Regions from separate parts of the Micromonospora pisi genome, predicted to be linked through region 3. Evidence: riboswitches for the same ligand, from Rfam matches in the RefSeq annotation. Region 3 holds a riboswitch; each other region holds the start of a gene.
The links. A riboswitch is a leader RNA that binds a small molecule or an ion and turns the genes downstream of it on or off. The one in region 3 is predicted to bind cobalamin.
Positions count from the first base shown of each region.

Region 1: another riboswitch for cobalamin. It lies ahead of BDK92_RS31735 (ribonucleoside-diphosphate reductase subunit alpha); the one in region 3 lies ahead of BDK92_RS02550 (CbtB domain-containing protein).
Region 2: another riboswitch for cobalamin. It lies ahead of BDK92_RS33655 (VWA domain-containing protein); the one in region 3 lies ahead of BDK92_RS02550 (CbtB domain-containing protein).

Region 1 covers NZ_RBKT01000001.1:7,412,415-7,416,387, reverse strand. The annotation lists gene BDK92_RS31740 (Gfo/Idh/MocA family protein) at 1-850, opposite strand, end outside; cobalamin riboswitch at 982-1,211, shown strand; gene BDK92_RS31735 (ribonucleoside-diphosphate reductase subunit alpha) at 1,353-3,725, shown strand; gene BDK92_RS31730 (ribonucleotide-diphosphate reductase subunit beta) at 3,773-3,973, shown strand, end outside.
Region 2 covers NZ_RBKT01000001.1:7,853,227-7,857,199, forward strand. The annotation lists gene BDK92_RS33645 (DMT family transporter) at 1-41, opposite strand, end outside; gene BDK92_RS33650 (GntR family transcriptional regulator) at 43-849, opposite strand; cobalamin riboswitch at 964-1,088, shown strand; gene BDK92_RS33655 (VWA domain-containing protein) at 1,173-3,191, shown strand; gene cobO (cob(I)yrinic acid a,c-diamide adenosyltransferase) at 3,193-3,795, shown strand; gene BDK92_RS33665 (cobyrinic acid a,c-diamide synthase CobB) at 3,789-3,973, shown strand, end outside.
Region 3 covers NZ_RBKT01000001.1:609,439-613,411, reverse strand. The annotation lists gene BDK92_RS02565 (fasciclin domain-containing protein) at 1-141, shown strand, start outside; gene BDK92_RS02560 (DUF6582 domain-containing protein) at 180-485, shown strand; gene BDK92_RS02555 (CbtA family protein) at 579-1,364, opposite strand; gene BDK92_RS02550 (CbtB domain-containing protein) at 1,381-1,608, opposite strand; adenosylcobalamin (AdoCbl) riboswitch at 1,648-1,750, opposite strand; gene BDK92_RS02545 (histidine phosphatase family protein) at 1,870-2,439, shown strand; gene recQ (DNA helicase RecQ) at 2,445-3,973, opposite strand, start outside.

The DNA of each region.
Region 1 (3,973 bases), 6.8 Mb from region 3:
GGTACAGGACCTCGGAACCGAGGGTGATGGTCCCGGTGTCGTAACCGTCGAGGTCCAGGTCGTGACCGGTCTGCCGCCGCACCAACGGTGTGCGCACGATCGTCCGGGGTGCCGCCAGGTGGACAATCTCGTCGTCGCGCAACTCGCCGTGGGTGCCCCGGACGAGCAGCCGCCGGAACCGTAGCTGGTTACGTGACTGGTTGTCGGTGAAGTCGTAGAGCCCGGAGCGACCGTGGCCGAAGTCCAGGGTGGCGATGGTGGTGGTGGCCGGCTTCGGTGTCGGGTCGTCGGTCCAGCCCTGGCGGGTCTGCGGGTCGAGCAGCGGTGCGGTGGTCCGGCTCGCCCGAACGGTGGCCGGGTCATGACCGACACCGAGCAGGCCACGGATGAGGGAGACGGCGTGGTACTGGTGCGTCGAGGAGACCTGGACCTGGGTGGGCGTACCGATGATGCCGGAGCGGACGGCCGCCGCGCGGGCGGCGTGTGCGGGCATCAGCAGATACTGTTCGGCGACCTGGACCAGGCCGGATCCGCCGACCTCGTCCCAGAGCCGACGCAGTCCGGCGACATCGGACGCGGGCGGGGTCTCGGTCAGCACCGGTACGCCGCTCGCCACCGCCGCAGTGACAACCTCCGCGTTCACCGCTCGGGGCAGGGCGGTAACCAGGAAGTCCGGCCGGGCGGTCGCCAGGCAGTCGGCGAGCGAACCGAAGTACGGCACCGGCAGTGCCCGGGGTGTGGGGACCACGGCCCCGACGCAGGTCACGTCGGGCAGCGCGGCGGACAACCGCCAGAATGCCTGCGCCCGCCAGCCGAACCCGATCAACGCAAAGGACGTCTCGCCTGCCATCCGGGCAACCTTAGGGCATCGCCCGGCAGGGTGTCGGTGGTGTCGGCCCGTGGGCGTTGGGACAGAAATCGGCAGCCCGAGCAACACACCGACACGACATCTGGTGTTCGTTTTTCTCCGCCACCCCATATATAGTTCGTGACGCAACTGGTTCAGCCGGGCATCCAGCCGGTTGAGGCAACAGGGAACCCGGTGTGAATCCGGGACTGCCCCGCAGCGGTGAGTGGGAACGACCGCCGTCACAGAGCACTGGGAGCACCGGCGTCCGCCGGTCACCTGGGAAGCGACGGCCAGTAGGAGGACACGGGTTTCCGTGGCCGTGCCCGCGAGTCCGAAGACCTGCCAGTAGCGCCGCGCCCGGCGAACCGCGCGCGGCGGTCCGAGACCGCGTGGGACGGTCGACGGCTGCGACGCGCCCCCGTGGGCTGCGCGTCTCCGCCTGCCTGCGCACTCGGACCTCGTCCACGACGAGTACGAGGAGTGACAGGTGACGGTCACGGAGATGGTGACGGGCGAGGGTGGTCCACTCGCACCGGGGCAGCGCCGTACCCAGATGCACGTACGTAAGCGCAACGGTGCGACCGAGCCGGTCGACGTACAGAAAATCGTCCGGGCGGTGGCGCGGTGGGCGGACGACCTGACCGAGATCGACCCGCTACGGGTGGCCACGAAGACGATCAGCGGCCTCTACGACGGGGCGACCACGGCCGAACTGGACCGGCTGTCGATCCAGACCGCCGCGGCGATGACCGGCGAGGAGCCGCAGTACTCCCGGCTCGCCGCCCGGTTGCTCGCCGGATACGTCGACAAGGAGGTACGTGGCCAGGGCATCGCCTCGTTCAGCCAGGCGATCCGGCTCGGTCACGAACAGGGGCTGATCGGCGACGAGACGGCGCGGTTCGTGTCGGTCAACGCCCGCAAGCTCGACGACGCGATCGATCCCACGGCCGACCTGCGGTTCGAGTACTTCGGACTGCGTACGGTCTACGACCGCTACCTGCTGCGCCACCCGGTGACCCGGCTGACCGTGGAGACCCCCCAGTACTGGCTGCTGCGGGTCGCCTGCGGACTCTCCGAGACCCCGGCCGAGGCGATCGGGTTCTACCGGCTGATGTCGTCGCTGGCCTACCTGCCCAGCTCGCCCACGCTCTTCAACTCCGGCACCGCGCACACCCAGATGTCCTCCTGCTTCCTGGTCGACTCGCCCCGCGACGAACTCGACTCGATCTACGACCGGTACGCCCAGGTGGCGAAGCTGTCGAAGTTCGCCGGCGGAATCGGCATCTCCTGGTCCCGGGTACGTTCCCGGGGTGCGCTGATCCGGGGCACGAACGGGCTCTCCAACGGGATCGTGCCGTGGTTGCGGACCCTGGACGCGAGCGTGGCGGCGGTCAACCAGGGTGGCCGGCGCAAGGGCGCGGCCTGCGTATACTTGGAGCCGTGGCACCCGGACGTCGAGGAGTTCCTCGAGCTTCGCGACAATACCGGTGAGGACGCGCGACGTACGCACAACCTGAACCTGGCCAACTGGATCCCGGACGAGTTCATGCGCCGGGTCGAGGCTGACGAGGTGTGGTCGCTGTTCGACCCGGCCGAGGTGCCGGAGCTGCCGGACCTGTGGGGCGACGAGTTCGACACCACCTACCGGGCGGCGGAGGCGGCGGGCCGGTTCGTGCGTCAGGTCAAGGCCCGCGACCTGTACGGACGGATGATGCGCACCCTGGCCCAGACCGGCAACGGGTGGATGACGTTCAAGGACCCGTCGAACCGGCTCTGCAACCAGACCGCCGAACCGGGCAACGTGGTGCACCTCTCCAACCTCTGCACCGAGATCGTCGAGGTCTCCGGCGACGGCGAGACAGCGGTCTGCAACCTCGGCTCGGTGAACCTGGCCGCGCACCTGGCCGGCGACGACCTCGACTGGGAGCGGCTGCGTGAGACGGTGCGTACCGCGGTGCTCTTCCTCGACCGGGTCATCGACATCAACTACTACCCGAGTGCCGAGGCGGCGGCGAGCAACCCGCGCTGGCGGCCGGTCGGGCTCGGCCTGATGGGCCTGCAGGACGTGTTCTTCGCACTCCGGATGCCGTTCGACTCCGAGCCGGCGAAGGAGCTCTCCACCCGGATCTCGGAGGAGATCTACCTGACCGCTCTGGAAACCTCGGCGGAGCTGGCCGCACGGTTCGGGCCGCATCCGGCGTACGCGCAGACCCGGGCCGCCCGGGGCCAGCTCCAGCCCGATCTCTGGGGGGTCACCCCGTCGCAGACGGAGCGCTGGGCGACGCTACGGGAGCGGGTGGCCGCCCACGGGCTGCGTAACTCGCTGCTGGTGGCGATCGCCCCGACGGCGACGATCGCCTCGATCGCCGGCTGTTACGAGTGCATCGAGCCGCAGGTCTCCAACCTGTTCAAGCGGGAGACCCTCTCCGGCGAGTTCCTCCAGATCAACACCGCCCTGGTCCGGGAGCTCAAGGAGCGTGGTCTCTGGACCGAGGAGATCCGCACCGAGATCAAGCGCGCGGACGGCTCGGTCCAGGGTCTCCCGGCACTGCCGGCGGAGGTACGGGAGCTGTTCCGTACGGCGTGGGAGCTGCCCCAGCGGGCGCTGATCGACCTCGCCGCCGCCCGCTCACCCTTCGTCGACCAGAGCCAGTCACTGAACCTGTTCATGAGCGCCCCCAGCATCGGGAAGCTCAGCTCGATGTACCTGTACGCGTGGAAGTCGGGACTGAAGACCACCTACTACCTGCGTTCCCGGCCGGCGACCCGGATCCAGCAGGCCACCGTGGCGATCAACCGGCCGGCGCTGGCCGTCGACGCCGAGGCGCTCGCCTGTTCGCTGGAGAACCCGGAGTCCTGCGAAGCCTGCCAGTAGCCGTACCCACTCCTGCCCACGATCCTGACGCACAGTGAGGCACCACGATGACCAGCACGGCAAGAACCACGATGTTGCTCGACCCGGGCATGGACCTGACCCTGCGCCCGATGAGGTACCCGCACTTCTTCGACCGCTTCCGGGATGCCATCAAGAACACCTGGACGGTCGAGGAGGTCGACCTGCACTCCGACCTGGCGGACCTGGATCGGCTCTCGCCGGCCGAACGGCACCTGGTCGGCCGACTG
Region 2 (3,973 bases), 7.2 Mb from region 3:
GCCAGTCGCGCGATGCTTCCACGGTCGATCCGGGTTCCCACATCAATCCTCGATCGGCATCTCGTAGTCCAGGCCGTTCAGGTCGCCGCGCATGGTGAACCTGGTGACCTCGAACGGCCGGCCTTCGGCGTCGTACCCGGTGTGCAGCACCTCGATGATCGGTACGCCGGGCGGTACGGCGAGTCGGGCCGACTCGTCGGTGCTCGGCATGCGTGCGCTGACCTCTTCCCGGATCCGGGCGATGGGATACCCGAGGTCTTCGAACCTGGCGTAGATGCTGCCGGTCCCGAGCGTCTTCTCTGTGGCGAGGACGGAATCGCCGGCGATGTCGACCGGAATGTAGGTGACGCCGAGCTGGACCGGCTCCTCGTCGGCGTAGTACCAGTTCTCCCGCCGCACGACCTCGGACGTCGCCGGGTCGAGCGAGAGTCGGTCGGCCACGTCGAGCGGTGGACGCTCGCGCGTCACCGAGCGGCATTCCGTACGCGGGGCCCGTCCCTGCCGGCTGACCTCGATCCGGAATGGTGACAGCCCGGTCTCCTGACGCAACCGGCGTGAGTAGCGGCTTGCGCCAAGTCGGATGAGCGGCCAGCGTTTTCGGACGAAGACACCCCGTCCGTGCTGTGCGACCACCAGACCTTCGGACTGAAGGATGCTGATCGCTTCCCGCGCGGTGTTGCGCGCGGTGCCGTACGTCATCGACAGCTCGCGCTCGGACGGCAGTCGGGCATCTGCGCGCAGCTCACCGCGATCGATGGCGGCACGGAGGTCATCCGCGATTCGCCGGCTCGCGGGTCGCTTGTCTGGTTCGGGTCGCTCGGTCAACTGCTCCACCCGTCTCTGGGACACCAGTCATCGAGTGTAACGCAACTGGCTTAAGCCAGTTGCTTCTGCGGGTCGCGGTGCTCACGTTGACGGCGGGCCGGTCGGTGGGACAGCATGGCGCAACGAGAGCGGTGCGCGGAGGAACCCGGTGTGAGTCCGGGGCGGTCCCGCCACTGTGACCGGGGAGTGACCCCTCACGCACGGGCCACGGCCGAAAGGCCGGAAGGTCGAGGGGAAGCGTCGATCCGGGAGTCAGGAGACTCCGACCGCTCGCACCACCCAGCCAACGCGGGCGTGGACACCCGCGGAAGGGACTTGAGCATGGCTTCTGCGCGCCTGAGTGGGCGATGACCCCGCCGTACCCGTTCTCCGCCGTCGTCGGCCTGGCCGAACTGCGACTCGCCCTGCTCCTCAACGCGGTCTCCCCGGCCATCGGCGGGGTGCTGGTCCGTGGCGAGAAGGGCACCGCGAAGTCGACAATCGTCCGGGCCCTCGCCGCGCTGCTGCCCGACGTCGACGTGGTCCCCGGCTGCCGGTTCGCCTGCGACCCGGCCAACCCCGACGGCGACTGCCCGGACGGCCCGCACGAGCCCGGTGCGACCGCCGTACGACGCCGCGCCACCCTGGTCGAGCTGCCGGTCGGCGCCACCGAGGACCGGGTCGTCGGCACCCTGGACCTGCAACGCGCCCTCGCCGACGGGGTCAAGGCGTACGAGCCGGGCCTGCTCGCCGCCGCCCACCGTGGCGTGCTCTACGTCGACGAGGTCAACCTGCTTCCGGACCACCTGGTCGACCTGCTGCTCGACGCCGCCGCGATGGGCCGGGCACACGTCGAACGGGACGGGGTCTCGGTCAAGCACGCGGCCCGCTTCCTGCTCGTCGGCACGATGAACCCGGAGGAGGGCGAACCCCGCCCCCAGTTGGTGGACCGGTTCGGGCTGGTGGTGGCCGTGGCCGCACCCCGCGAGGCGCCCGCCCGGGCCGAGGTGGTGCGCCGGCGGCTCGCGTACGAGACCGACCCGGTGGGCTTCGCGGCGCGCTGGGTGGAGGAGGACGCCGTACTCGCCCGGCGGATCGCGGCCGCCCGGCTGCGGCTGCCCTCGGTGCGGCTGCCCGACGCCGAACTGGACCGGATCGCGACCATCTGCCTCGAGTACGGGGTCGACGGGCTCCGCGCCGACATCGTGGTCGCCCGGACCGCCGTGGCGCTCGCCGCCTGGCACGACCGGGACGTGGTGACCGCCGATGACGTCGCCGCCGCCGCCCGGCTGGCGCTGCCACACCGGCGCCGCCGGGACCCGCTCGACCCGCCCGGCACCGACCAGGACAAACTCGAGGAACTGCTCCGTGAACACGGCGGCGACGCCGACCCGGAGCCGGAACCGCCGGCCGGGCCGGACGACGGCCCCGACGACACACCGCCCGACAGCCCGCCGGACGGACCTCCGAACGGGCCCCACGGCGGCCCGCCACCGGGCGGCGGCGACCCGGGCCCGGACGGTCCGAGCCGGGACGACACCCCGGACGGCCCGCCCGCGTCGGAGCCGGCGAGCCCGGACGAGCAGCCCGCACCGGAGCGGCAGCCGGAGCAGTCGAACGCCGGCGGCCCACCACCGGTCGCCGCGACGCAGCCGTACCGGACCCGGCCCCTGGCGGTACGCGGACGGGGCACCGGCGCGCACACCGGCCGCCGTTCCCCGTCGTACGCCCGGCGCGGCCGGGTGGTCGGCGCCCGGCTGCCGGCCGGCCGGGTGACCAGCCTGCACCTGCCCGCCACCCTGCTCGCCACGGCCCGGCGCGGCGCCCGCGTGGTCACGGCGGCGGACCTGCGTGAGGCGGTGCACGTGGGACGCGAGGCGAACCTGGTGCTCTTCGTGGTCGACGCCTCCGGTTCGATGGCGGCCCGGCGCCGGATGCGGGTGGTGAAGACCGCCGTCCTCTCCCTGCTGCGTGACGCCTACCAGCGGCGCGACAAGATCGGCATGATCACGTTCCGGGGGACCGGGGCGAGCACGGTGCTCGAGCCGACGGCGAGCCACGAGGTCGGTGTGCTGCGCCTGGCCGAACTGCGCACCGGCGGCCGGACCCCGCTCGCCGCCGGCCTGCGCCAGGCCGCGCGGACCCTCGACAGCGAACGGCGCCGCGACCCGCGGCGTCGCCCCCTGCTGGTCGTCGTCACCGACGGCCGGGCGACCAGCGGGCCGGACCCGTTGACGGTCCTGCCCGCCCTCGGCGACGTCGCCTCGGTGGTCGTCGACTGCGAGTCCGGACCGATCCGGCTCGGACTGGCCCGGCGGCTCGCCACCGCCCTGGCCGCCGACTGCGTCCCGCTGGACGCGCTGCACACTCTCGGAAAGGCGGCCTGACATGCCCCAGGGCAAGCCGGAACAGATACCCGACGACGGCCTGACCACACGCGCTCGGCGCCGCCAGCCGGTCCTGGCCGTCCACACCGGTCAGGGCAAGGGCAAGTCGACCGCCGCGTTCGGGATGGCGCTGCGGGCGTGGAGCGCGGGTTGGCCGATTGCCGTCTTCCAGTTCGTGAAGAGCCCGAAGTGGAAGGTCGGCGAGGAGACCGCACTGCGCACCCTCGGCGAGAGCGGCCAGGGCGGCAGCGTGGTCTGGCACAAGATGGGCGAAGGCTGGTCCTGGATCCAACGTCCGGGCACCGAGCGGGACCACGCGGTCGAGGCGGCCGAGGGTTGGGCGCAGATCAAGCGGGACCTCGCCGCCGAGGCGTACCGCTTCTACGTGCTGGACGAGTTCACCTACCCGATCAAGTGGGGCTGGATCGACATCGCGGACGTGGTCGCGACACTGCGCGACCGGCCCGGCAACCAGCACGTGGTGATCACCGGCCGGGACGCTCATCCGGACCTGGTCGACCTCGCCGACCTGGTCACCGAGATGACCAAGGTCAAGCACCCGATGGACGCCGGCCGCAAGGGCCAGCAGGGCATCGAGTGGTGAACGTACCCCGACTGGTCATCGCGGCACCGGCCTCCGGCCACGGCAAGACCACCGTCGCGACCGGCCTGCTCGCCGCGTTCGCCGCGCGTGGCGTACGGGTGGCCGGCTTCAAGGTCGGCCCGGACTACATCGATCCCGGTTACCACACCCTTGCCGCCGGCCGGCCGGGCCGGAACCT
Region 3 (3,973 bases):
GGCACGATGGCCCGGGTGGCGGGCCAGGCGGGCACCCTCTGCGCCGACTACCGGGCCGTCAACGCCCGGATCCACATCATCGACAAGGTCCTCGGCAAGCTGCCCACCGATGCCGACGGCGGCGAACACCGCAGCCACTGAACCGGTGTATCCCGCCCCGGTCGGGGTAGGGAAACAGCATGAAAACCACCTGGAAGCCGCACGAGGAGCACGGCACCCTCGGTAGCAAGCAGAAGCGGGAACTACCAGACACGGTCTTCGCGTTCCCGACAAAACGCAAGGAACCCATGGTCGACGCGTCCCACGTACGTAACGCGGTGGCCCGGTTCGACCAGGTACAGGGCGTGACGGACGCCGAGCGGGAGCAGGCGTTCGCCAACATCAAGGCCGCCGCGAAGCACTACGGGGTCGAGGTGGCCGAGACCGAGTGGCGGCAGCTCGGCAAGCTGCCACACACCCCGAACCCGGTCCACAGCCGGCGCTGACCGGCGGGGCGGCAGCGGCGGCGACGGCCACCGCTCGACGGGCGTGGAGCCCGCCGAGCGGAGGTGGTCGTGCGCTGTCGCGTGCCGGACCCGTCAGGCCGGGACCGTCTCGCCCACCCGTCGGGTGGCGCTGGCGCGGACCCGGCGTTCGGTGAGCGCGCCGAAGAGCAACCCGAGGGTGGCCCAGGTGACGAACTGGGTGCCGAGTGACGCGAGCCGGAACTCCCACAGCACCAGGGCGGGGAAGCCGTCCGGCACCTCGTTGATCGTCGGCAGTGAGAACTGCACGACGGTGATGAAGACCGCGTACGCCCCCACCGCGAGCAGGGTCGCGTTCCACGCGCCGTACCGGGGTTGGAGCCACCGGCCGAGGTGCAGGGCGAGCAGCCCGGCAGCCACCCCGATCACGATCATCAGGAAGTACAGGACGGTCCGCTGGTCGAGGGTGTCCGGGTTACCCGTGGCCGGCGGGTTCGCCGGGTATTTCAGGAACGGGACGAGAGCGACCGTCACGAAGCCGCCGAGGGCGACCAGAGCGGCGGTCGCACGCGGGGTGAACCGACCGATCCGGCCGTACGCGATCGCGAACGCGAGTGCGAACAGGCCACCGAGCGCCACCCCGTACACGAGTGCGGCGGTGGCCAACCCGATCGTGCTCTGCACGAGACGGCTGACCAGTTCGGGCTCGGCCGCGTCGGTGTGTGCCCCGGCGTCGGCCGCGTGCGCCGCCGCGTGTGCGGCGGCACCCTGCGCGGACTCGAAATCGATCGCCTGCCCGACCGGGCCCTCACCGAAGAGGGTGGCGAACAGGTAGGCGGCGACACCGGCGGCGAGGCCGACCAGCATCCCACGGATCAGCAGCGAACGAGCGGAGAGCATCTTGGTCCGCCCGCTGCTAGTGACAGGGGAAACCGAGCAGGTGGCGTCCGTCGTGGACGAACTCGTGCACCGACTCACCGGAGAAGACGGAGGTCACACCCTGCTCCGCGCCGACGAAGTAGAGCAGCACGACGGCGAGCACCGCACCGAAGATCGCCCAGGGCAGGATCTGGCGGAGCGGGATCGGCGTCGGCGCCGGTACGGCGGTCGGCGTCGGCAGTGCGGATACGGATACGTTTGCCATGGCAAACCTCCTCGGGATCACGCGTCCCATAGCGGCGTCCGTGACGGTGGAGGGTCTGACTTCCGGGAGCCGCCGTTATCCGGGGACCGGTTACAGTGGCGCGACCGTGCCGGGTTCCCACCGGCTTCCTCCCACCGTCACGCTGTGGTCGGGACGCTACGGGCGGCGGCGCCGGGGTGTCAACCTGCGGCCCCACATGCCCCGCGCACCGGCGGTCCCGGCGTGACCCGGCACCCGGATCGAAAGCAGGTCGACGCAGCGGTGACGATCCGACTGGTCCTCGTCTCCCACGCGCCCACCCCGGCGGTACGCCGGGCGGCGTTTCCCCTGGACGAGCCGCTGGACCCGCACGGGCTCGCCGCCGCCAGCGCCGCCGCCGCGAACCTGCCCCGCCACGACGAGGTGCGCTGCGCCCCCGCCCGCCGCTGCGCGCAGACCGCCACCGCGCTCGGGCTGACTCCCGTCACCGACGACGGGTTGCGTGACGGGGATCTCGGTCGCTGGTCGGGGCGTACCCTCGACGAGGTCGCCGCCGACGAGCCGGACGCGGTCGCGGCCTGGCTGACCGACCCGGCGGCCGCGCCACACGGCGGCGAGAGCCTCGACGACCTGCTCGCCCGGACCGGGACCTGGCTGCGGGAACTTCCCGGCACCGCCCGTACGGTCATCGCCGTCACCCATCCGATGGTGATCCGTGCCCTGGTCGTCAACGCGATCGCGGCGACGCCCGCCTCGTTCTGGCGTATCGACATCGCCCCGCTGACCGGGACCGTGCTCAGGGGTGGTGCCGGACGGTGGAATCTGCGCCGGTCGGGGGATCCGCTGGGCTGAGCCGCTCAGTCGTTCGCCAGGGTGTCCAGGATCTGCTGGCCGTACTTGGCCAGCTTGTTCTCGCCGACGCCGCTGACCCCGCCCAGCTTGGACAGGGACGACGGGACCTCGGTCGCGATCTGACGCAGCGTCGCGTCGTGGAAGATCACGTACGCCGGCACGCCCTGGTCCTTCGCGGTCGCCGCGCGCCAGGCCCGGAGCCGCTCGAACACCGGCTCGGCGCCCGGCGGCAGCTCGACCGTCGCGGCCGCGCCGCGCGGCCTGGCGGCACGGGAGGTGGACCGCTCCGGCTCCCGCCGCATCATCACCGTCCGCTGCCGGCCCAGCACCTCCGCGCTGGTCTCGGTGAGGACCAGGGTGCCGTACTCACCCTGGACCGCGAGCAGGCCCTGGGCCAGGAGTTGGCGGACCACCGCGCGCCACTCGGCCTCGCGCAGTTCACCGCCGATACCGAAGACGGTGAGCGAGTCGTGCCCGTACTGCGCGACCTTTTCCGTCTTCTTGCCGAGCAGGATGTCGATCGACTGTCCGGCGCCGAACTTCTGATTCCGTTCGCGGTGCAGGCGCAGCACGGTGGAGAGCAGCTTCTGGGCCGGGATCGTCGCGTCCCAGGACTGCGGCGGGGTGAGGCAGGTGTCGCAGTTGCCGCACGGGTCGCTGTGCTGGCCGAAGTAGGCGAGCAGCCCGACCCGTCGGCACTCGACCGTCTCGCAGAGGGCCAGCATCGCGTCGAGGTGCCCGGCGAGCATCCGACGGTGCGTCAGGTCCCCCTCCGAACTGTCGATCATCTTGCGCTGCTGCACCACGTCCTGGAGCCCGTACGCCAGCCAGGCGGTGGACGGCAGCCCGTCCCGGCCGGCCCGACCGGTCTCCTGGTAGTAGCCCTCGACCGACTTCGGCAGGTCGAGATGGGCGACGAAGCGTACGTCCGGCTTGTCGATCCCCATGCCGAACGCGATCGTGGCGACCATCACCAGGCCGTCCTCGCGCAGGAACCGCTTCTGGTTCGCGGCCCGGGTCGACGCGTCCAGCCCCGCGTGGTACGGCAGCGCGTTGATGCCGTTGGCGACCAGAAACTCGGCGATCTTGTCCACCGAGGCACGGGAGAGGCAGTAGACGATGCCGGCGTCCCCGGGGTGCTCGTTGCGCAGCAGGTCGAGCAGTTGCCGGCGGGGCTCCTGCTTCGCCACGATCCGGTACTGGATGTTCGGCCGGTCGAAGTTCGCCACGAAGTGGCGGGCGTCGCGCAGGTTGAGTCGGGTCGCGATCTCGGCGTGCGTGGCCGGGGTCGCGGTGGCGGTCAGGGCGATCCGGGGTACGTCCGGCCACCGTTCGTGCAGCATCGACAGGGCCAGGTAGTCGGGGCGGAAGTCGTGGCCCCACTGGGCCACGCAGTGCGCCTCGTCGATGGCGAACAGGGCGATCGTGCCCCGGTCCAGCAGACTGATGGTCGCGCCGGAGCCCAGTGCCTCCGGCGCCAGGTAGAGCAAGTCGATCTCGCCCGCGAGGAAGGCCGACTCGACCCGCCGCCGGG